DNA from 3 places in the Erwinia sp. AK-PDG3-5 genome. Region 2 is predicted to be linked to each of the others. Evidence: predicted binding sites of a transcription regulator. Region 2 holds the regulator's gene; each other region holds the start of a gene.
The links. Region 2 encodes PurR, which represses purine synthesis genes. Its sites were predicted from a motif close to CANGCAAACGTTTGCNTG; they were not measured.

Region 1 (7,739 bases), 1.7 Mb from region 2:
CGCCCCGGCACCAGCATCCGTGAAGTGAATGCGGTCGTGGTGCGCATCATGGTGACCGGGCTGGTGAAGCTGGGCGTGATGAAAGGCGATATCGATACGCTGATCGAAGAGCAGGCCCATCGCCAGTTCTTTATGCACGGACTGAGCCACTGGCTGGGGCTGGACGTGCATGACGTCGGCGTGTACGGCAACGATCGCGACCGCACGCTTGAGCCAGGCATGGTGATCACCATCGAGCCGGGTCTGTATATCGCGCCGGATGCGGATGTACCTGCCGAATATCGCGGCATTGGCATTCGCATCGAGGACGACATCATTATCACCGCTGAAGGTAACGAAAACCTGACGGCGACAGTGGTGAAAGAGCCGGATGAGATCGAAGCGTTGATGGCGGCAGCGAAAGCCTGATGAGCATCGTAATTGCAGGCGGAGGAATGGCGGGAGCCACGCTGGCGCTGGCCATTTCTCATCTGACGCAGGGACAGGTGCCGGTCACGCTGGTGGAAGCCACCGAACCCGCCAGCCGATCCCATCCTGGCTTTGATGGCCGGGCGATTGCGCTGGCGGCGGGAACCTGTCAGCAGCTGGCGGCCATTAATCTTTGGCCGTACTTGAAGGATTGCGCCACCGCCATCACCCATGTTCACGTCAGCGATCGCGGCCATGCCAGTTTTGTCTCGCTGGATGCTGCCGACCATGGCATTTCTGCGTTGGGTCAGGTGGTTGAGCTGCACGATATCGGCCAGCGGCTGTTTACGCTGCTGAAGAAGGCGCCCGGCGTGCGCGTATGTTGCCCGGCTAAAGTTACGGAGCTGGTGCGCAATCAGCAAGACGTGCAGGTGACGCTCAGCAATGGCGAAACCTTGCCGGCTCAGCTGCTGGTGGCGGCCGACGGCTCGCGCTCCTCGGTGGCGGCGTCCTGCGGCGTGCAGTGGCAGTCGCAGGATTATCAACAGGTGGCGGTGATCGCCAACGTGGCGACTCAACAACCCCATCTGGGCCGGGCCTATGAGCGTTTTACCGAGCATGGCCCGTTGGCGTTATTGCCGATGTCTGCAGGCAGAAGTTCGCTGGTGTGGTGCCATCCGCTGGACGATAAAGCCCGTATCGATGGCTGGAGCGATCGGCAGTTTATTCACCAGCTTCAGCAGGCGTTTGGCTGGCGCTTAGGACGCATCACCCAGGTCGGGCAGCGCCACAGCTATCCGCTGCAGCTGCAGGCTGCCTCTCAGCACGTTTCACACCGGCTGGCGCTGGTCGGCAATGCCGCGCAAACGCTGCATCCGATCGCCGGTCAGGGATTTAATTTAGGGCTGCGTGACGTGATGTCGCTTGCCGAAACGGTCGCGGCAAGCTGGCGCGCTGGCGAAGATGTGGGAAGTTATGCCACGCTGCAGCGCTATCAGCAGCGCCGACAGCCGGATGCCGCGGCCACCATCGGCATTACCGACACGCTGGTCAGGTTGTTTGCTAACCGCTACACACCGCTGGTGGCAGGAAGGAGTCTTGGCCTGATGGCGATGGACTCGCTGCCGCTGGTGCGTAATTTGCTCGCCGAGCGCACGTTAGGCTGGGTTGAGCGCTAAGGAGAAAGCAGTAATGCAAACCTATGATGTTATCGTCGCAGGCGGCGGTATGGTTGGACTGGCGGTCGCCTGTGGCCTGCAGGGCAGCGGGATGAAAATCGCGGTACTGGAGCGTGAACCTGCCGCAGAACCGTCTGTGGCTGATCAGCCTGCGCTGCGGGTGTCCGCCATCAACGCCGCCAGCGAACGTCTGCTGCAGCATCTTGATGTCTGGACCTCGATTCTGGCGGCACGCGCCAGCGCCTATCACGGTATGGAAGTCTGGGACCGCGACAGTTTTGGTCACATCGCTTTTGACGATGGTCAGCAAGGGCTGGCGCACCTCGGCCACATTATCGAGAATCCGATTATTCATCAGGCGCTGTGGAAGAAAGCCAGCGAGCTGAGCGACATCACGCTGATTGCACCGGCAGAGCTCCAGCAGGTGGCCTTTGGCGACAACGAAGCCTTTGTCACCCTGAAAGATGGCAGCATGATGAGTGCCCGTCTGCTGGTGGCGGCCGATGGTGCTAACTCCTGGCTGCGCAACAAAGCGGATATTCCGCTGGCGTTCTGGGATTACGACCATCATGCGCTGGTGGCCAATATCCGCACCGGGCAGCCGCACGACGCGGTAGCCCGTCAGGTATTCCACGGCGACGGCATTCTGGCGTTCCTGCCGCTGAGCGATCCGCATCTGTGCTCGATTGTCTGGTCGGTTTCGCCGCAGGAAGCGACACGTTTGCAGTCGATGCCGGAAGATCTCTTCAATCAGCAGCTATCGGTGGCCTTCGATCTGCGACTGGGGCTGTGTAAGGTGGAAAGTGAGCGTAAAAGCTTCCCGCTGATGGGACGTTATGCCCGCAACTTTGCCGCGCACCGTCTGGCATTGGTCGGCGACGCCGCGCATACCATTCATCCGCTGGCAGGTCAGGGCGTTAATCTCGGTTTTATGGATGCCGCCGAACTGATTGGTGAAGTGAAGCGCCTGCACCAGCAGGGCAAAGATATCGGACAGCACCTGTATCTGCGTCGCTACGAGCGCAGCCGCAAGCACAGTGCGGCGATGATGCTGGCCGGAATGCAGGGCTTCCGTGAGCTGTTTAACGGCAATAACCCGGCGAAAAAGCTGCTGCGTGATATTGGTCTGAGCCTGGCCGATAATTTGCCTGGCGTGAAGCCACGTCTGCTGAAGCAGGCGATGGGGCTGAACGATCTTCCCGATTGGTTGCGGTAACCTTGCGATGCCGTTCAGGGCGAAGTTCACCTTGCCCTGAACGTTTTCCCTCCTCTGCTTTTCCCCTGTTGCTGCTAATCTTTACACCAACTTATTTGCCCACAGAAACGCTTTTTCAGGTGAGTGCAACGGCTGCCCCATTTTGGCCCATCGTTTGAAAAATTCTAATTTTACTGCCCACTTCGCATTACTTTTAATAATGCATAAATTGCTAACCTGAAGTTATTTTTTATCTGTTTCGCCTGAAACCCTTACTTTTAAACTGAATTTTTAGCGGTTGATTGCCGTTTATGTGCGGTTTGCCGCGGAAATCTGGTGAAAAATGCTGGAAACTCTGTTGCCGTTCCGCCCTGCACTGAAAAGATTCACCCCCGTTTAACTTATGGTTAATGGCAGCATTCGGTGGTAAGTTCAGAACCAGGGTATCGTTTGCGTTCCGGTCGCCACAGGCTGTGACCAGGCGCATGACAACTTGTAAAGCACAGGAATGATATGACTCAGCAGACCCCCTTATTCGAACAGCATCAGGCTTGCGGTGCGCGCATGGTGGATTTCCATGGCTGGATGATGCCGCTGCATTATGGCTCCCAGATGGATGAGCACCACGCGGTCCGGACTGATGCCGGCATGTTTGACGTCTCTCACATGACCATTGTCGATCTCAAAGGTGCGCGCACCCGGGAATTCCTGCGCTATCTGCTTGCCAACGACGTTGCCAAACTCACGGTGCCGGGCAAAGCCCTTTATACCGGCATGCTTAACGCATCGGCTGGCGTAATTGACGATCTGATTGTTTACTTTATGACCGAGGACTTCTTCCGTCTGGTGGTTAACTCTGCCACCCGTGAGAAAGACCTGGCGTGGATTGGCGAGCACGCGACACCGTTCGGCGTTGAGCTGACGCTGCGTGACGACCTGTCGCTGATTGCCGTGCAGGGTCCGCAGGCGCAGGAAAAGGCGCAGACGCTGTTTGACGAAGCGCAGCGCCAGGCCGTAGCCAGCATGAAGCCGTTTTTTGGCGTGCAGGTCGGTGAGCTGTTTATCGCCACCACCGGTTACACCGGCGAAGCAGGCTACGAGATTGCACTGCCCAATGAGCAGGCGGCGGATTTCTGGCAGAAGCTGCTGGCGTCAGGCGTGAAGCCTGCGGGCCTGGGCGCACGCGATACGCTGCGTCTGGAAGCCGGTATGAATTTGTATGGTCAGGAGATGGACGAGGGCGTCTCTCCGCTGGCCGCCAATATGGGTTGGACCGTGGCGTGGCTGCCGGAAGATCGCAATTTTATTGGTCGTGAAGCGCTGGAATCCCAGCGTGAAAAAGGCACCGAGCAGCTGGTCGGCCTGATCATGACTGAAAAAGGCGTGCTGCGTAATGAACTGCCGGTCCGCTTTACCGACGGCGAAGGCAATCTGCGTGAAGGTGTGATCACCAGCGGATCTTTCTCCCCGACTTTAGGGTGCAGTATTGCCCTGGCACGCGTACCGGCTGGCATTGGCGAGCAGGCTATCGTGCAGATCCGTAACCGGGAAATGCCGGTTAAGGTCACTAAACCGATTTTTGTACGCGCCGGTAAACCGGTCGTCTGATAACAATAACCTCTCAGGAGAGCCTGGCGATGAGCAATGTGCCAAATGAACTGAAATACCGTGACAGCCACGAATGGGTGCGCAAAGAAGCCGACGGAACTTACACCGTAGGCATCACCGAGCACGCGCAGGAGCTGCTGGGCGATATGGTGTTTGTTGACCTGCCGGATGTGGGTAACACCTACAGCCAGGGCGACGACTGCGCCGTGGCCGAGTCAGTGAAAGCGGCGTCGGATATTTACGCGCCCATCAGCGGCGAAATTATCGAGGTGAATAGCGCGCTGGACGGCGAACCGGAGCTGGTTAACAGCGCCCCGTACGCCGAAGGCTGGCTGTTCAAAATCAAAGCCAGCAATGAATCTGAACTGGATTCGCTGCTGGATGCCGATGCTTACAAAGGCAGCATCGACGAATAAATCATTGCCCTGCGGGACGAGCCCACTCGTCCCGCTTCTGCTTACCATGCCCGATTCAGGATTTACCGCTAATGACTCAGACTCTCAGCCAGCTTGAACACACCGGCGCGTTTATCGAGCGCCATATTGGTCCTTCGCAGGAGCAGCAAGCTGCGATGCTCAATGCCACCGGTGCCAGCTCACTCCATGACCTGATCGCGTCGATCGTGCCGGCAGATATTCAGTTGCCGAGCCCGCCTGCGGTGGGGGATGCCCTGACTGAACATCAGGCTCTTGCGGAGCTGAAGGCGATCGCCAGTCAGAATCTGCGTTACAAATCCTATATCGGCATGGGCTATACCCCGGTGCTGACCCCGCCGGTTATCTTGCGCAACATGCTGGAAAACCCAGGCTGGTACACCGCTTACACCCCTTATCAGCCGGAAGTGTCTCAGGGGCGTCTTGAAGCGCTGCTGAACTTCCAGCAGCTGACGCTGGACCTGACCGGTCTGGATATTGCTTCCGCCTCATTGCTGGACGAAGCCACCGCCGCCGCTGAAGCGATGGCGATGGCCAAACGCGTCAGCAAGCTGAAAAACGCCAACCGCTTCTTTGTGGCGGACGATATTCACCCGCAAACCCTCGACGTGGTGCGCACCCGTGCGGCGACCTTCGGCTTTGAAGTGCTGGTCGATAAAGCCGAAAAAGTGCTCGATCATCAGGAGGTGTTCGGGGTGCTGTTGCAGCAGGTCGGCACTACCGGTGAAGCACATGAGTACAGCGATCTGATTGCCGAACTGAAAAACCGCAAGGTGATCGTCAGCGTCGCGGCGGACTTTATGACCCTGGTGTTGTTGCAGGCACCGGGTAAAATCGGTGCGGATATCGTCTTTGGTTCCGCGCAACGCTTTGGCGTGCCAATGGGCTACGGCGGTCCACACGCCGCCTTCTTCGCCGCCCGTGATGAACATAAACGCTCGATGCCAGGCCGCATTATCGGCGTCTCGCGCGATGCCGCAGGCAATACCGCGCTTCGTATGGCGATGCAGACCCGCGAGCAGCATATCCGCCGTGAGAAGGCGAATTCCAACATCTGTACCTCGCAGGTCTTACTGGCCAACATCGCCAGCCTGTATGCGGTTTTTCATGGACCGGTAGGGCTGAGGCGCATTGCCTCCCGTATTCACCGTCTGACCGACATTCTTGCCGCCGGTCTGCAAAAAGGCGGCCTGACGCTGCGCCACCACAGCTGGTTCGATACGCTGACCGTGGAAGTCAGTGATAAAGCGGCCGTACTGGATCGTGCGTTAAGCTTCGGCGTGAATCTGCGTACCGATATTCTTAATGCCGTCGGCATTACGCTTGCTGAAAACACGCTGCGTGAAGATGTCGTCGCGCTGTTCTCGATTCTGCTGGGCGAAAATCACGGTCTGGATATTGATGCGCTGGACGCGTCGGTCGCGGAGGAAAGCACCTCGGTGCCGGCTGCGCTGCTGCGTAAGGATCCGATCCTGACCCATCCGGTGTTTAACCGTCATCACAGCGAGACTGAGATGATGCGGTATATGCACAGCCTGGAGCGTAAAGATCTGGCGTTGAACCAGGCGATGATCCCGCTGGGATCCTGCACCATGAAGTTGAACGCGGCGGCCGAGATGATCCCCATCACCTGGCCTGAGTTCTCTGAGCTGCACCCCTTCTGTCCGGCCGACCAGGCGACGGGTTACCTGCAGATGATTGGTCAGCTTTCCCAGTGGCTGGTTCAGTTAACCGGTTACGACGCACTGTGTATGCAGCCAAACTCGGGTGCGCAGGGTGAATATGCCGGCCTGCTGGCTATCCGTCACTACCATGAAAGCCGTAACGAAGGCGGGCGTAATATCTGCCTGATCCCAAGCTCCGCGCACGGAACGAACCCGGCCTCTGCGCAGATGGCGGGCATGTCGGTGGTGGTGGTCGCCTGTGATAAACAAGGCAACATCGATCTGCACGATCTGCGGGTCAAGGCCGAGCAGACCGGCGATGCGCTCTCCTGCATCATGGTCACCTACCCGTCGACGCACGGCGTTTACGAAGAAACCATCCGTGAAGTCTGTCAGATTGTGCACCAGTTCGGCGGCCAGGTTTATCTGGACGGCGCGAACATGAATGCCCAGGTGGGGATCACCACGCCTGGCTATATTGGCGCGGACGTTTCCCACCTCAACCTGCATAAAACCTTCTGTATCCCACACGGCGGTGGCGGTCCGGGTATGGGGCCTATCGGCGTAAAAGCGCACCTGGCACCGTTTGTGCCGGGTCACAGCGTGGTGCAGATTGATGGTGTGTTAACCCAGAACGGCGCGGTCTCTGCGGCCCCGTTCGGTAGCGCATCGATTCTGCCCATCAGCTGGATGTATATCCGCATGATGGGTGCAGAAGGGCTGAAGCAGGCCAGTTCTGTGGCTATCCTCAATGCCAACTACATCGCCACGCGTCTGCAGTCGGCCTATCCAATCCTTTACACCGGACGTGATGGCCGCGTCGCGCACGAATGTATTCTGGATATCCGTCCGCTGAAAGAGCAGACCGGGATCAGCGAGCTGGATATCGCCAAACGCCTGATCGACTACGGTTTCCATGCACCGACCATGTCGTTCCCGGTGGCGGGAACCCTGATGGTTGAACCGACCGAATCAGAAAGCAAGATTGAGCTCGACCGCTTTATTGACGCAATGCTGGCGATCCGCATGGAAATCGACCGTGTTGCGGCGGGAGAATGGCCTGCCGACAATAACCCGCTGGTCAACGCGCCGCATACGCAGATGGAAATCGTCGGTGACTGGGATCATCCGTACACCCGTGAACTGGCGGTGTTCCCGGCAGGCAGCGACAACAAATACTGGCCAACCGTGAAGCGTCTTGATGACGTGTACGGCGACCGTAATCTGTTCTGTTCCTGTGTGCCGCTGAGCG
Region 2 (7,739 bases):
TCGTGCGCTTCAGAGATGTGGCGTACTGAAGGCAGACAGCCATTGGGGAAAATGTACTTATTGATCCAGGGATCAACATGTTCATTGGTCTTATTGGCACCTATGGTGTGGAGCAGGAAAATACCGTCAGGTTTCAGATTGCGGTTTACCACGTCAAAATAGGTGGCGTAGTTTTTAGGTCCAACATGTTCAAACATGCCTACGGAAGATATGCGGTCAAACTGCTGGTTTAAATCGCGGTAATCTTGCAACAGAATAGTGACATCCAGCCCTTCACATCGCTGCTGGGCCATTTTCTGCTGTTCAGCAGAGATCGTTACGCCAAATACGCTGACACCGTAATTTTTGGCGGCATATTCAGCCAGTCCGCCCCAACCACAACCAATATCCAGCAGTGACATGCCCGGTGCTAATTGCAGTTTATCGCAGATCATTTTTAATTTAGCACTCTGTGCTTCTTCCAGCGTTTGCGCTTCTTTCCAGTAGCCACAGGAATATTGCATATGATCATCAAGCATCAGTGAGAACAGATCGTTACCCAGATCGTAATGTTCTTTACCAACAATCCAGGCGCGTTTTCGTGATTGCAGATTGGTTAATCTGGCGGCAGCTATTCTGAGCGTATCTTTAAAGTGGTGGGGGAGTTGTTGATCGAGTTTAGCGACCAGAACGCGATGGAAAAACATATCCAGATTTTCGCATTCCCACCAGCCATCCATATAACTTTCGCCCAATCCCAGTGAGCCCTCTTGCATCACGCGCTTGAAGAACTCCGGATTTTTAATCTGGATATCCCAGGGGCGTGTGCCGTTGACCTCAATATCCGCATTGCGTAGCATTTCCTGGACGATTCGATACCAATGATCCTCGACCAGGCTCACTTCTTCTATACACGATGAACTCATAGCTTCTCCATCACCCTGTGTGATTGAAACCTGAGAAATAGAATAGACAATTTCTACAGGATTTGAGAACACGCACGGATAAACCGTACGCCTGATATCCGGCGTTACAGAGGATTGTTAAGAATAGTGCCTGCAGAGTTGCGCAACGAATGCCGCGCGGGATAACACCTTGACCACCCTGTCAGGACTCAAAAAATTGCGACGAACTTGTTATTTTGTGTTGCCTGAAATGAGTATATGCTCACGCCAGGCAATATTCAATTGTTTATTGTTAGGGTGCTAACCAATTGGAATCAAGCTGTTAGCGACCGCTGTGTGCGTCCGCCAGAGCCAGCTTTTCCGCCTTCGCCCGTTGTAAAATATAGCCGATTCCTGCCAGAACAACAGTTGAGATCATCACCAGCGAGGTGGTGAACAGCGATGTGCTGATAAATGTGGAAACAATCAGACTGGCGATACAGCACAAACCCAGTTGCAGCGTGTTCTGCAGGGCAGCGGCTTTACCACTCGATTGCGGGAAAGGTAAGAGGGCATTCGACACGACAATCGGATAAATCGCACCGTTTGCTAACGCCATACCGCAGAACGGCAGCAATAACGCCACCATAGACGGATCTTCAATCTGCGCGGCGATAAAGAAAGCCACAATACTGAGGGAATAGATTGCCAGCAACCAGGGCAGCAGGGAGCGGCCTTCAGTGTGTTTCAGCAACGTACGGCAGCCAAAGCCGCCAATCAAAAAGGCCAGCGTCTGAGGCACGTAGCTCAGCCCAATGTCACCGGGAGACATGCCCAGAGCGCCAAGAATGAAGGGCGACCCGGTCAGCCAGGCGAAGAAGCTGGCTGAACAGGCGGCATAAATCAGCACGTTACCGCTGTAAACCGGCGATTTTAACAGGCTGAAAAAGCCCATTTTCTTCACGCCATCCACCACCGGCTTCTTCACCGTTGGCGCGAGGAACAAGGTGGAAATCAGCAGCACCACTGCGACCAACAGCAGGGCGACAAAAATGGCGCGCCAGCTGAAATGGTTGAGTAACCAGGCGCCCAGTAACGGCGCGAGCGCAGGCGAGAGTGCCACTAACGGCATGATCGAGGCGAATACGCGGTTTGCCTGGCTGGCGGAATAGCGGTCGACAACCAGTGCCTGCCAGCTGACGGCAGCGGCACAAATCCCCACCGCTTGCACAAAGCGCAACGCCAGCAGGGCAGCAGCAGAATTTACCCACCACATCGCGCCACAACTGACGGCGAACAGACTCAGACCCATCAACAGTACAGGCTTACGGCCAATACGATCCGACAATGGACCCCAAAACAGCTGGGCGATGGCAAAACCCGCCAGGAACAGGCTGAGGCTGGCACTGATGATCCCGGCATCGGTTTGCAGGTCTTGTTGCATGGCACCAAAGGCAGGCAGGTACATATCGGTAGCGAGGAAACCTGCCACGCTTAACAGCGCCAGGTAAACAATAAATCCTTTCGAAGGCATTCTTTTTCTCTTTATTTGTGATGAACGAAACGCCGCAGAGTGTAATCGCGTGCCATACAGCTTGTGAAACGGTAATATTTGCAGGTTGCGTTCAAAAATATTGCAGGCAGATTATGTGGTCAGAACATTCCCTTGAAGTGGTTGATGCGGTTGCCCGCAGCGGCAGTTTTACCGCAGCCGCCGTAGAGCTCCATCGCGTACCCTCAGCCATCAGTTATACCGTGCGGCAGCTGGAGGAATGGCTTGCCGTGCCGTTGTTTGAGCGTCGCCATCGCGATGTGGTGCTGACCGATGCGGGACGGGTATTCATCCAGGAAGGGCGTAGTGTCATCAAAAAAATGCTCGCCACCCGGCGACAGTGCCAGCAGGTCGCTAACGGCTGGCGAGGGCAAATTAATATCGCCGTCGATCGCATCGTTAAATCTCAGCGCACCCGGCAGCTGGTAGTCGACTTTTATCGACACTTCCCGGATATGGAACTGCATCTGTCAGCAGAAGTATTTAACGGCGTCTGGGATGCGTTGGCCGACGGGCGGGTGGATGTGGCCATCGGCGCGACACAGGCTATCCCGGTAGGAGGCCGGTTCGCCTTCCGCAATATGGGCGCGCTCAACTGGCGCTGTGTAGTCGCCTCGAATCATCCGCTGGCACGTCAGCACGCAGAAACCAGTGAAGAGGCGATCGGCGAATGGCCTTCACTGGTGCTGGAAGATACCTCAAGAGCCTTGCCGAAACGCACCACGTGGACACTGGATAATCAGCGGCGGCTGGTGGTGCCAGACTGGGAAAGCGCGTTTGACTGCCTGCTGGCGGGCTTGTGCGTGGGGATGGTGCCGGGCCATTTGGCGCAACCCCTGCTGCAAAAGGGCGCTTTGCATGAACTGACGCTGGAAGGCGGATTTCCGGACAGCCCGTGCTGCGTGAGCTGGTCTGAGCAGCAGGCTTCACCGGCGCTGAGCTGGTTGCTGGATTATCTGGGTGACAGTGACACGCTGAACAGTGAATGGCTGAAGGAAGAGTCCTGAGCCAACAGGGTGTGCCGAGGGAGAATTCTCCCTCAGCACTAAGCGGGATTAGCGGCGATAATCCAGGAAGGGACCATCGGCAACCGAACGGCGTTCGATCAATGTAGGATGTACTTCAATCGTCTGCGGTTCTTCACGCTTGCTGGTGATACGATCCAACAGCATATCGAAGGCGGTTTCGCCCAACTGTTCTTTTGGCTGGTGAACCGTGGTCAGCGCCGGTGTGAAGTAACGGGCGTTGCGCACGTTATCGTACCCGATCACCGATATATCCTGCGGAACGCGCAGGCCCATCTCATCAGCCGCACAAATTGCGCCCATCGCCATCACATCGCCACCGCAGAACACCGCCGTTGGACGCTGCTTCTGTGAGAGGATTTGCTGCATCGCCTGATGACCTGATTCTGGTTCGAAATTGCCCTGAACCAGCCACTCGTCACGCAGGGTAATGCCCGCTTCAGACAACGCTTTCATAAATCCGGCAAGACGGCCACCGCCGGTGTTGCGCTCCATCTGACCCGGGATGACACCAATATCTCGATGCCCACGGTCGATCAGATAACGCCCAGCCAGATAACCGCCTTCAAAGGCGTTGTCTTCTACCGTATCGGTAAAGTCACCGCGCGATTTACCCCAGTCCATCACCACCATCGGAATATTGCGGTTATCTTCCAGCATGGTGATCAGCTCGTCCGGGTATTCGGAACACATCACCAGCAGGCCATCGACGCGTTTCTGCGCCATCATCGACAGATAGGCCTGTTGCTTGGCAAGATCATTGTGGGCGTTACCGAGGATCAGCGTGTAGCCTTTGGCAAAACAGCGGTTTTCAATGGCTTCAATAATTTCGGCGAAATAGGGCGCCTCGCTCGAGGTAGCCAGCAGCCCGATGGTTTTGGTGTGATTCACTTTCAGACTACGGGCAACCGCGCTGGGTGAATAGTGGAGCGCCTTAATAGCGGCCCACACGGCTTCCCGCGTTTCTTCTGCAACGAAACGGGTCTTGTTGATGACGTGGGAGACGGTGGTGGTGGACACCCCGGCTTGCTTTGCCACATCTTTAATTGTTGCCATGAAATAACTACTCCTGCGCCTATCTTAACTGTTTGATAAGCCTGTTGTTAATCGTTTGCCTGGTGAGATCGAAAACCTGACGTCTGAAGTCGTTTTTTAGTTGCTGTCCGGAGTCGTCAGGAAGGAAAAAGCGCTGATTAAAGACCGCTAAACACCTTAAGGTGCGGGCCGTTGCGCAACAAAAAAAGAATTCTAACAAGGCTTGGCAGAGAAAACGAGATTTTTACCGTCAAGTATGGGAAAATTGATGGCATCATAAACTGTAGGGCTATTTAGGATTAAAAATGGATACCGATCTGAAATTCTCGTTACTGACCACGGTTTGCGCACTGTTGATGATTATGGCGTTTAGCTTCACCGCGATCATGCATTAAGTGCAAACAGGGCCGGTCTGACGATCGGCTCTGAGTATTTCTGCTATCGAATGGTTTTTGGCGTCATCATCCGGCGGGCACCAATATAGTGGCGCTGCCAGTAATCATCTGCCAGGGCGCTGACCTGAATATCCTTGCCAGTACGTGGCGACTGAATAAACTTCCCACCACCCAGATACACGCCAACGTGATCCGCCGTCTCGCGCCCGTTAATGCGGAAGAAGACTAAATCGCCTTTCTCCAGCTCATCACGTTTTATCGAAGCCGCATCATGCAGGTGATACATCTCATTCGCCGTGCGCGGGATTTTAAACTTCACTAAATCTTTGTAGGCATACCACACCAGGCCGCTGCAATCGAAGCCGGTTTTAGGCGACGTTCCGCCCCACTGGTAAGGTTTACCTAACTGGCCCATTAGTTTGGTCATCGCTGTTTCACGGGCTTTTTGATAACGGGCGCGGTGAGCTTTGCTTAACTTTAATGGCGCAGAAACAGAATCTGACGTCAGCTCTTCAGCAGTATCGACAACCTTGCCACGATGGCGGCCATAGCGTTTTTTTCCGGCGTTTAAGGTGGTTTTCTTTTTGTATTTGCTGGAGTGCAACGGGGCAGTCTCAACAGAGGCGGTTTGCAGCGAAGGTTTCTTTTTAAGCTTCAACTTCTGTACTGAGGTTAAGCGAGATTTTTTGCTGGTGGATTCTTTAACTTTTTTTGTGCTGTTGGCTTTAACCGGTCGGCGTTTACGTCGCTCATCCTCTCGGGCAGGCGTGCTGCTATCTGCCTTATGATGATTTGCATTAATAGGGGCATGTGGCGATGCGTGCGCCATATTGAAAAACAGCTGGGCAAAGGCCAGCATGAAGAGCGTGATAAGTAAACGCATCGTTACCATTAACAGTTTGTGCTACGACCAGAGGCCACAGCTTGCCAGAAACAGGGAGTTCTGCCTTTCAGCAGCGTCATTTTGCAATTCTAATCTAACTCATTAACAAAAGGTAAGGTCTTTTTTGTTTCAATGATACAGAGCAAGTAAAAACTGTAAAAATTAGCCAAATCAGCTGTTTATATGCGCAAAACCTGTGCTTTTCTCATGCATTAATTCAGCGAAAGCAATAGGAAAATGTTATTTTAACGCTATCGCCTGCCTGCTGGTGGCTCTGAGGGCGTACCCAACTGTTAAAAAATGTCGTTTTCATCGGGCCCGCAGAGTCGCTACAATAAATAGACATGAAGTATCCGATTAAGGAAGCCATTTATGAGTACTATTGAAAAAATTGAGCGCCAGATAGCAGAAAACCCGATTCTGCTGTACATGAAAGGCTCACCAAAACTGCCAAGCTGTGGCTTCTCTGCCCAGGCCGTTCAGGCACTTTCAGCCTGTGGCGAGCGTTTTGCCTATGTCGATATTCTGCTGAACCCAGAAATTCGTGCTGAGCTGCCTAAATACGCCAACTGGCCAACCTTCCCACAGCTGTGGATTGACGGTGAACTGGTCGGCGGTTGCGACATTATTATTCAGATGTACCAGCAGGGCGAACTGCAGCAGCTGATTAAAGATACCGCGCAAAAATACCCTTCTGACGCCGCTGAATAAGCCCGTCAGAAGCAGAAAAGGCAGGCGTGATGAGCGCCTGCCTTTTTTTATGCTTATTTTTGCTGCTGCAGAAAAGCGTTAAGCAGATCGGTGAAATCTCCGCCTTGTTGCTGATCCTCTGCCATCTGACGGCAGAAGGTGGCAAGGGCGTGAAAAAGCGGCTCGCCGGGCAATTCGCGGGCATTTAACGTCGCAATCTCTTCCATTTCTGGCGCCCAGCGCCAGGCCTTGCTGTACATATCCGGAATAGCCTTGCGCAAACGCGCCAGCAGTGCAGGCTGGCTCGCCTCCATTTCCTCAAGCAGTGCTCCGGCAGCGCCCACCCGACTGGCATTAATCAGCATCAGTGCAGACAGCAAGGTGATGCCTTTATTGATCCCGGCGTAGGACATTTTTAACGCCGACGCCGCGCCAGTCTGCGCCTGCATGATGTTGACCCGCAATCCGAACCTCTCCAGTTCCGCCAGAGAGTCAGCCCGATCGCCCGCAAACCAAAATTGCGGACTTTCATCTCCAGGGGACGCCGGCGGCAGACCGATGATCGCGCCATCGACAAACCCCGCGCCGGTAGGCGCAATCGTTGCGGCAACCCGTTTCAGGGTATCTTCACCGATGGCATTGCAGTCGACATAAAGGGGTTTGGTCTGGGCAGCACTCAACAGCGGAGCCAGAAACTCAGCCAGCGTTACGGCTGAGGCGGGAGGTACGATAGAGAGGATGACATCAGCACGCATCAACGCCTCCGCACTGACCGGTTTCATGCCAGCCTGTTTAGCGCGTTCAGCTGTTGCCTGAGAACGACCTTCGATTAAGGTCAGCACTTCAAGATGATGGTGGGTGAGGAGCCCGGCAATGGCAGATCCCATGGCACCGGGCGCAACGACAGCAATTGTTTTCATTCAGCATCTCCACATTAGGTCAGCAGAGTATGGCTGAAAGTTAGCAGGCTAGCTTTCTTCTGCGATCGGCAGCGGCCAGCCACCGAGGCGTTTCCAGCGGTTTACCAGTTCACAGAACAGGTCGGCAGTCTGCACGGTATCATACAGCGCGGAGTGTGCCTGGCTGCTGTCAAAGGCCATGCCCGCAGCGGCGCAGGCCTTAGCTAACACGGTTTGCCCCAGTACCAGTCCGCTCAGTGCCGCCGTATCGAAGGTCACGAACGGATGGAACGGGTTGCGCTTTAATCCTGCACGGTCGGCTGCGGCATTGGTAAAATTCAGGTCGAAGGTCGCATTGTGGGCCACCATAATGGCGCGATTGCAGCCGTGATCCTTG
Region 3 (7,739 bases), 2.1 Mb from region 2:
CAGCAGTGAGACCAACTACGAGAAGTACAAGTTTGATAAAATCAGCGATAACGAAAACCTGAGCACTACCACCAATAACGGTTGGGTGGCGATGCTTCAGCAATACTTCGCGACGGCCTGGGTGCCACGCACCAACGGCACCAATACGCTTTACACCAGTAACCTGGGTAACGGTATTGCGGCCATCGGCTACAAATCTGCACCGGTGACTATCGCCCCTGGCGCGCAGCAGAATCTGGCTGCCACCCTGTGGGTTGGACCGGAAATTCAGGACAAGATGGCCGCTATCGCGCCGCATCTGGACCTGACCGTGGATTATGGCTGGTTGTGGTTTATCTCGCAGCCGCTATTCAAACTGCTGAAATTCCTGCACAGCTTTATCGGTAACTGGGGCTTCTCCATTATCGTTATCACCTTTATCGTTCGTGGCATCATGTACCCGCTGACTAAAGCGCAGTACACCTCCATGGCGAAAATGCGCATGCTGCAGCCGAAGATTCAGGCAATGCGTGAGCGTATCGGTGAAGATAAGCAGCGTATGAGCCAGGAAATGATGGCGCTGTACAAAGCAGAGAAAGTGAACCCGTTGGGTGGCTGTCTGCCGCTGGTTATCCAGATGCCAATCTTCCTGGCGCTGTATTACATGCTGATGGGCTCGATTGAACTGCGTCATGCGCCGTTTGCACTGTGGATCCATGACCTGTCTGCACAGGACCCGTACTACATCCTACCGATCCTGATGGGCGTTACGATGTTCTTCATTCAGAAGATGTCGCCGACCACCGTGACCGACCCGATGCAGCAGAAGATCATGACCTTTATGCCAGTGATCTTCACCGTGTTCTTCCTGTGGTTCCCGTCTGGTCTGGTGCTGTACTACATCGTCAGTAACCTGGTCACCATTATCCAGCAGCAGCTGATTTATCGCGGCCTGGAAAAACGTGGCTTACACAGCCGTGACAAGAAGAAAGCATAAGATTTACTAAAAGATGCTTCACCCGGAGGATTTCTCATTGCAGACAACACGCGGGCAGTGAGAAAGATAAAGGGTGTACTATAAGGCGGTCACTGACCGCCTTATTTTTTTGCCAAAAAAAGAGAGTCGAATATGAGTCATAGCGAGACTATCGTCGCCCAGGCGACGCCGCCAGGCCGCGGTGGTGTGGGCATCCTGCGCATTTCCGGCAGCAAAGCCGCTGAGGTTGCTCAGGCACTGCTGGGCAAGCTGCCTAAACCCCGCTACGCCGACTATCTGCCCTTCCGTGATACCGACGGGAAAGCGCTGGACCAGGGCATTGCGCTGTGGTTCCCAGGCCCGAACTCCTTTACCGGCGAAGATGTGCTGGAACTGCAGGGTCATGGCGGCCCGGTGATCCTCGACCTGCTGCTCAAGCGCATTGTCGCCATGCCTGGCCTGCGTATCGCCAGGCCCGGCGAATTCTCAGAGCGCGCCTTCCTTAATGACAAGCTGGACCTCGCGCAGGCTGAGGCGATTGCCGACCTGATTGATGCCAGTTCTGAACAGGCGGCGCGCTCGGCGCTGAACTCCCTGCAGGGGGCGTTTTCGCTGCGCGTTAACCATCTTGTGGAAGCACTTACTCACCTGCGAATCTACGTCGAAGCGGCTATCGACTTTCCTGATGAGGAGATCGACTTCCTGTCAGACGGCAAAATTGAAGCGCAGCTGGAACAGGTGATTGCCGATCTGGATGGCGTGCGGGCCGAAGCGCGTCAGGGCAGCCTGCTGCGGGAAGGTATGAAGGTGGTGATCGCCGGTCGCCCCAATGCCGGTAAGTCCAGCCTGCTGAATGCGCTGGCAGGCCGTGAGGCGGCAATTGTGACCGATATCGCCGGTACCACCCGCGACGTGCTGCGTGAGCATATCCATATTGACGGTATGCCGCTGCACATCATTGATACCGCCGGACTGCGCGAGGCCAGCGACGAAGTTGAGCGCATCGGCATTGAACGTGCGTGGAACGAGATCGAACAGGCAGACCGCGTGCTGTTTATGGTTGACGGCACCACCACCGGCGCCACCGAGCCTGCCGAAATCTGGCCAGACTTTATTGCCCGTTTACCCGCGACTCTGCCGATCACCGTGGTGCGTAACAAAGCGGACGTCACCGGCGAGGCGCAAGGTCTGACGGAAGTGAATGGCCACTCACTTATTCGCCTGTCGGCCCGCACCGGCGACGGCATTGACGTGCTGCGCAACCATCTGAAAGAGAGCATGGGCTTCTCCGGCAATATGGAAGGTGGCTTCCTGGCGCGTCGTCGTCACCTGCAGGCGCTTGAGTTAGCGGCTACTCACTTACTTCAGGGAAGAGAGCAGCTGCTGGGCGCCCGTGCTGGCGAACTGCTGGCGGAAGAGCTGAGAGTGGCGCAACAGGCGTTAAGCGAAATCACCGGCGAATTTACCTCTGATGATTTGCTGGGCCGCATCTTCTCCAGCTTCTGCATCGGTAAATAAATCAAAGGGGAAACGCCCGTTTCCCCTCTTTTCTCTGCAAAACGTCCAATGCTGCTCAGCTATCGTCAAAAACATGATCTTAATCTGAAAGTCTGCACTTACACGTAAAGTGAGGTGATATTTGCTAAGAAAATTCTTACAATAGCCCCGATGATTTTCCGACCATTTTCACGGAGCGACAGATGGCCAGTCATTTTGCACGCCGGACCCTTACCCAGGGACTCCCTTCGGTACAGCGACTTTCACAACCCCTGCTTGATTTCTCCAGCACGCTGGCTGAAAAGCGCCGTGTGCGTTATCTGGCGGCCCGCGCGTTGCTGGCTGACCTGATGCTGCGCGTTTATGGCCTTTCACAGCTGCCGGAAATGACGCTCAGCGCGTGTGGCCGCCCGGTGTTTGCCGATCCCGATCTGCCTGACTTCAGCCTGGCCTATGCCGGTAACATTATTGGCGTCCTGCTGGCCGAGGAAGGCGGTCATGTCGGGCTGGGCATTGAGATTGTACGTGCGCACAGTCGACAGACGCAGGAGCAGTATATGCAAGGCCTCTCTTCCGCTGAACGCGCCTGGATTAATGCGCAGACCGACCCCAGCGAAGCCGCTATCCAGCTGTGGGCACTGCGTAAAAGCCTGATGAAGCTCACCGGGGTGAAAGAAGGCAGCAGCGAGTCATTGCGGCTGCATCCCGCCTCTGGCCGTTTACGCTCGCTGGCGTATCCCGATATTCAGGCGGTCTCTGACGTCGAACCCTTATTGATCTGGTCCTGTGCGTTGTCACCCGGCAGCGAGCGTTTGCATCTTTGGGAGTCTGATGAAGAGAAGAACTGGACGCGGCTGCAGGATATTCAGGTCAACAAACCGGCGATGGGCCAACGCATGCTGCGTCTGACCAGTCTGCCAGCGGAGAAAGTGTTTCAGGGATAGGTACGGAAAGCGCAGCGAACGCCGGCGTTGAGAAAGCGACAGGCCAGCCGGAGCTGGCCTGCTTAACGCGATTAATGCGCGTCGATAAACACGATTTTCAGCACAAACAGCAGCGCGACAACTACCACGCATGGGCTGATTTCACGCCAGCGACCGGTGCCAAACTTCATCACGCAGTAAGAGATAAAGCCTAACGCAATCCCTTCGGTAATGGAGAAGCTAAATGGCATCATCACCGCCGTGACGAAGGCCGGAACGGCTTCAGTCAGATCATTCCACTTCACGCGCGCCAGGCTTGAGCTCATCAGCACGCCAACATAAATCAGCGCACCCGCCGCCGCATAGGCTGGAACCATGCCCGCCAGCGGTGACAGGAACATCACCAGCAGGAACAGGATACCGGTCACCACCGCCATCAATCCGGTACGGCCCCCGATGGAAACACCGGAAGAGCTTTCGATATAAGCCGTCACGGAAGAGGTGCCGATATAAGAACCGGCCACCGAGCTGATGCTGTCAACAAACAGCGCCTGCTTCATGCGTGGGAAGGTGCCTTTCTCATCGGTCAGACCCGCTTTGTCGGTGACGCCAATCAGCGTACCGGAGGAGTCGAACAGGTTAACCAGCATAAAGGAGAAGATGATGCCGGCCATGCCAATGTTCAGCGATCCGGCCAGGTCAACCTGCCCCACAATCGAGGTAATGCCGGTTGGGGCGGAGAACACGCCGCCGTATTTCACATCACCAATCGCCAGACCAATCAGCGTGGTCACCACAATCGACACCAGCACCGCGATATGAATATTGCGGGAAGCCAGGATGGCAATAATAAAGAATCCCAGCGCCCCCAGCAGCACGCTGTGTGAGGTCAGATTGCCGACCGCCACCAGCGTATCTTTGTTAGAAACGATAATGCCGGCATTTTTCAGGCCGATCATCGCAATAAACAGACCGATACCGGCGGTGATACCCACGCGCAGGCTGGCAGGAATATTGGCAATCATCCAGTAGCGCACGCGGAAAATGGTCAGCAGCAGCAGGCCAACCGCGCCCCAGAAGATGGCACCCATACCCACCTGCCAGGAGATACCCATCGCACCCACCACCACGAAAGCAAAGAAGGCGTTAAGGCCCATTGCCGGCGCAAGTGCCACGGGCAGGTTAGCGACCAGGCCCATCAGGATGCTGCCGAACGCGGCAATCAGACAGGTGGTGACAAACACCGCCTGGGTGTTCATGCCCGCCACACCGAGGATCTGTGGGTTCACAAAAACGATATACACCATCGTCAGGAAAGTGGTGATACCTGCAATCACTTCAGTACGTACGGTGGTGCCGTGTTCCTGCAGTTTAAAGATCCGCTGTAGTAGGCCTGGATTAGTCATTATGTGATTCCAAAACGGAGAAAAGTTGTCGACGGCTATCCTAACCTAAAATTCTGATTTTGGGAGCTAACCGACAGGTTTTTTCGCAACCGGTTGCGCCGCGTTTTACAGACGTTCACAACCACTAACTGGAATTGACATTTCTCAGTCGCAATTCAGCCGCAGGTAAGTCAAAGTGGAGAGACCGTAAAAAAACTCAGGGAGACACCGATGACTGTTGGCTGTGTATTTTTTGATTGCGACGGAACGCTGGTGGACAGTGAACTGCTTTGTACCCAGGCCTACGTGAATACCTTCGCGCAGTTTGGCGGCGACCTTTCACTGCAGGAGATGTTTGAAAAGTACAAAGGCGTCAAGCTGTACGACATTATTGCCGAGGTGTGCGCCGAGCATCATCTGAGCGTCAGCAAAGAGGAGTTCGAACCGGCATACCGCAAAGAAGTGGCGCGGCTGTTCGATCTGGAATTAAAGCCGATCGCCGGCGCAAAAGCGCTGCTTGAGCAGATTACCGTGCCGATGTGCGTAGTATCCAACGGAACGGTGCCAAAAATGCAGCACTCGCTGGGGCTGACGGAGATGCTACCGTGGTTTACCGACCGCCTTTACAGCGGCTATGACATTGGCAGCTGGAAACCCGATCCGGATTTGATGTACCACGCCGCCCGCGAGATGAACGTTCCCATCGGGCAGTGCATTTTAATTGATGACTCTGAAGCGGGGGCAAAAGCCGGTATTGCGGCAGGCATTCCGGTGTTTTACTTCTGCGCGGATGCGCATAATAAGCCGCTGGATCACCCTTTGGTCACCCCTTTCACCGAGATGGCCGAACTGCCAGCACTGTGGCGGGCAAAAGGCTGGAACATCACCCGTTAAGCGGCGTCAGGGGCGAACCTCTTCGCCCCTGAGCAGATTAGCCAATCGCGCCCAGCGAATCCTCCGTGCCCTGCTTTTTAGGCAGCAGGAACAGGGTGGCGAAGATATCCAGCAGGTAAATCAGCGCCAGCAGGGTAATGGCCGCGGTAAACGACAGGTGGATCACCAGCAGACCAATCACCAGTGGGCCAAAGCCGCCCACGCCACGGCCGAGGTTGAACAACACGTTTTGCGCCGTTGCCCGCACCTTCGCCGGGTAGGTGTCCGAAATCAGAGCACCGTAACCGCCAATCATCCCATTCACAAACATCCCCATCACCGCTCCGGTAAACAGCATCACGGTCGGGTCGCGCAGCTGCGCATACACGATCACCATAATCACCGCACCAAACTGGTAAAGCAGGAAAATCTTCCAGCGCGCGAAGCGGTCCGCCAGCACGCCAAACAGCCAGATACCGAAGGTCATGCCGATCACCGTCACCGCCGTCCACAGCCCTGACTTGGTCAGCGAAAAGCCGAAATTGCTGGAAAGGTAGCTTGGCATCCAGATCATCAGGCCGTAATAGCCAAAATTCTGCACCGAACAGAGGATGAAAATCCCCAGGCTGGCCTTAGCGGTCGCGCGATCCTTGACCAGCAGCTTAAGCCTTGCTGAGAACGAAAGGCCCTGATTCACATCCACATGTTGGGTAAATCCGGCGGGTTCGCCCATGCCACGGCGGATAATAAAGGAGGCTATAGCCGGCAGTAACCCGACCAGGAACATGCCGCGCCAGCCAATGTAGCCCAGAAGGAACGGGGTGATAAATGCCGCCAGTAACACGCCCAGCTGCCAGCCGATACCGACCCAGGCCGACGCGCGGTTACGCTTGTTAGCAGGCCAGGCTTCGGCAATCAGCGCCATGCCTATGCCGAATTCCCCGCCCAGCCCGACGCCCGCCAAGGTGCGGTAGGCCAGCAGATCCCAGTAACCCTGTGCCACCGCGCACAGGCCGGTGAACACCGAGAACATCAGGATGGTATAGGTCAGTACGCGGATGCGGCCAAAGCGATCGCTCAGGTGGCCGAAGAGTATGCCGCCGAGTACCGCGCCAATCAGCGTCCAGGTCACCAGCGAACCTGCCTGTGAAGGGCTGAGCGCCAGTGAGATTGAGATGGCGGGCAGCATAAAGCCCAGAATCAGCAGATCGAAGCCGTCCATTGCATAACCGCTGATCGCCGCCAGCATGGCTTTGCCCGGAGTAGCGCCCTTTACAGGCGTCTTTGAAATCATGAGTGTTCCCTGCCAGAAATAGAGTGCGGCAAGTATAAGTAGGCAGGCGGTCACATTCCAGACGAAAAGTCGCGGCAGGATCAACTGGCCGGGGGAAGCCGGCCAGTGGGGAGCGTCAGGTTGGGGAGTTACTGCCTTCGTCGTCGCCGGTTAACAGCTTATCGAGCTCGTCACCACCAACGTGGCGGAAATCCTGCCCTTTAACGAAGTAGAAGATAATTTCGCAGATATTCTGACAACGATCGCCGATACGCTCAATGGCGCGGGCGCAGAATAACGCGGTCAGCACGCTGGGAATGGTGCGCGGATCTTCCATCATATAGGTCATCAGCTGACGCACGATGCCCTCATACTCCTGATCGACCTTCTTGTCTTCGCGGTAGATCTCAATCGCCGCGCCCAGATCCATCCGCGCAAAGGCATCCAGCACATCATGCAGCATCTGAATGGTGTGGTGACCCAGTGACTCCAGGCTGACCAACAGCGGCTTGTGATGCTGACCGAATTTCTCCAGCGCGGTGCGGCTGATCTTCTCGGCCACATCACCAATGCGTTCCAGCTCGGAGATGGTTTTGATGATCGCCATCACCAGACGCAGATCGCTGGCGGTTGGCTGACGTTTGGCGATGATGCGCACGCAGGCTTCATCAATCGACACTTCCATCATGTTGACCTTCTGGTCACCATCAATCACCTGCTTCGCCAGCTCGCCATCCTGGTTGTGCATCGCTTTGATGGCATCCATCAGTTGCTGCTCAACCATGCCGCCCATGGTCATCACCTGGGTACGGATATGCTCCAGCTCGGCGTTA

Region 1: gcvT (glycine cleavage system aminomethyltransferase GcvT) is a predicted target of PurR. The motif match lies at 3,221-3,238, and genes of this name have one in related genera.
Region 3: AC1UKS_RS00125 (NCS2 family permease) is a predicted target of PurR. The motif match lies at 4,864-4,881, and genes of this name have one in related genera.

What each region holds. Positions count from the first base shown of each region.
Region 1 is NZ_CM165967.1:950,042-957,780, forward strand. Features, by position in the region: gene pepP (Xaa-Pro aminopeptidase) at 1-408, shown strand, start outside; gene ubiH (2-octaprenyl-6-methoxyphenyl hydroxylase) at 408-1,586, shown strand; gene ubiI (FAD-dependent 2-octaprenylphenol hydroxylase) at 1,600-2,802, shown strand; gene gcvT (glycine cleavage system aminomethyltransferase GcvT) at 3,295-4,389, shown strand; gene gcvH (glycine cleavage system protein GcvH) at 4,419-4,805, shown strand; gene gcvP (aminomethyl-transferring glycine dehydrogenase) at 4,877-7,739, shown strand, end outside.
Region 2 is NZ_CM165967.1:2,690,370-2,698,108, reverse strand. Features, by position in the region: gene cfa (cyclopropane fatty acyl phospholipid synthase) at 1-905, opposite strand, end outside; gene punC (purine nucleoside transporter PunC) at 1,207-2,397, opposite strand; gene punR (DNA-binding transcriptional activator PunR) at 2,511-3,422, shown strand; gene purR (HTH-type transcriptional repressor PurR) at 3,471-4,496, opposite strand; gene cydH (cytochrome bd-I oxidase subunit CydH) at 4,781-4,870, shown strand; gene AC1UKS_RS12365 (C40 family peptidase) at 4,914-5,753, opposite strand; gene AC1UKS_RS12360 (Grx4 family monothiol glutaredoxin) at 6,126-6,464, shown strand; gene AC1UKS_RS12355 (NAD(P)-dependent oxidoreductase) at 6,518-7,363, opposite strand; gene rnt (ribonuclease T) at 7,412-7,739, opposite strand, start outside.
Region 3 is NZ_CM165967.1:23,457-31,195, reverse strand. Features, by position in the region: gene yidC (membrane protein insertase YidC) at 1-976, shown strand, start outside; gene mnmE (tRNA uridine-5-carboxymethylaminomethyl(34) synthesis GTPase MnmE) at 1,109-2,473, shown strand; gene AC1UKS_RS00130 (4'-phosphopantetheinyl transferase family protein) at 2,656-3,396, shown strand; gene AC1UKS_RS00125 (NCS2 family permease) at 3,468-4,781, opposite strand; gene yieH (6-phosphogluconate phosphatase) at 4,992-5,654, shown strand; gene AC1UKS_RS00115 (MFS transporter) at 5,692-6,927, opposite strand; gene phoU (phosphate signaling complex protein PhoU) at 7,043-7,739, opposite strand, start outside.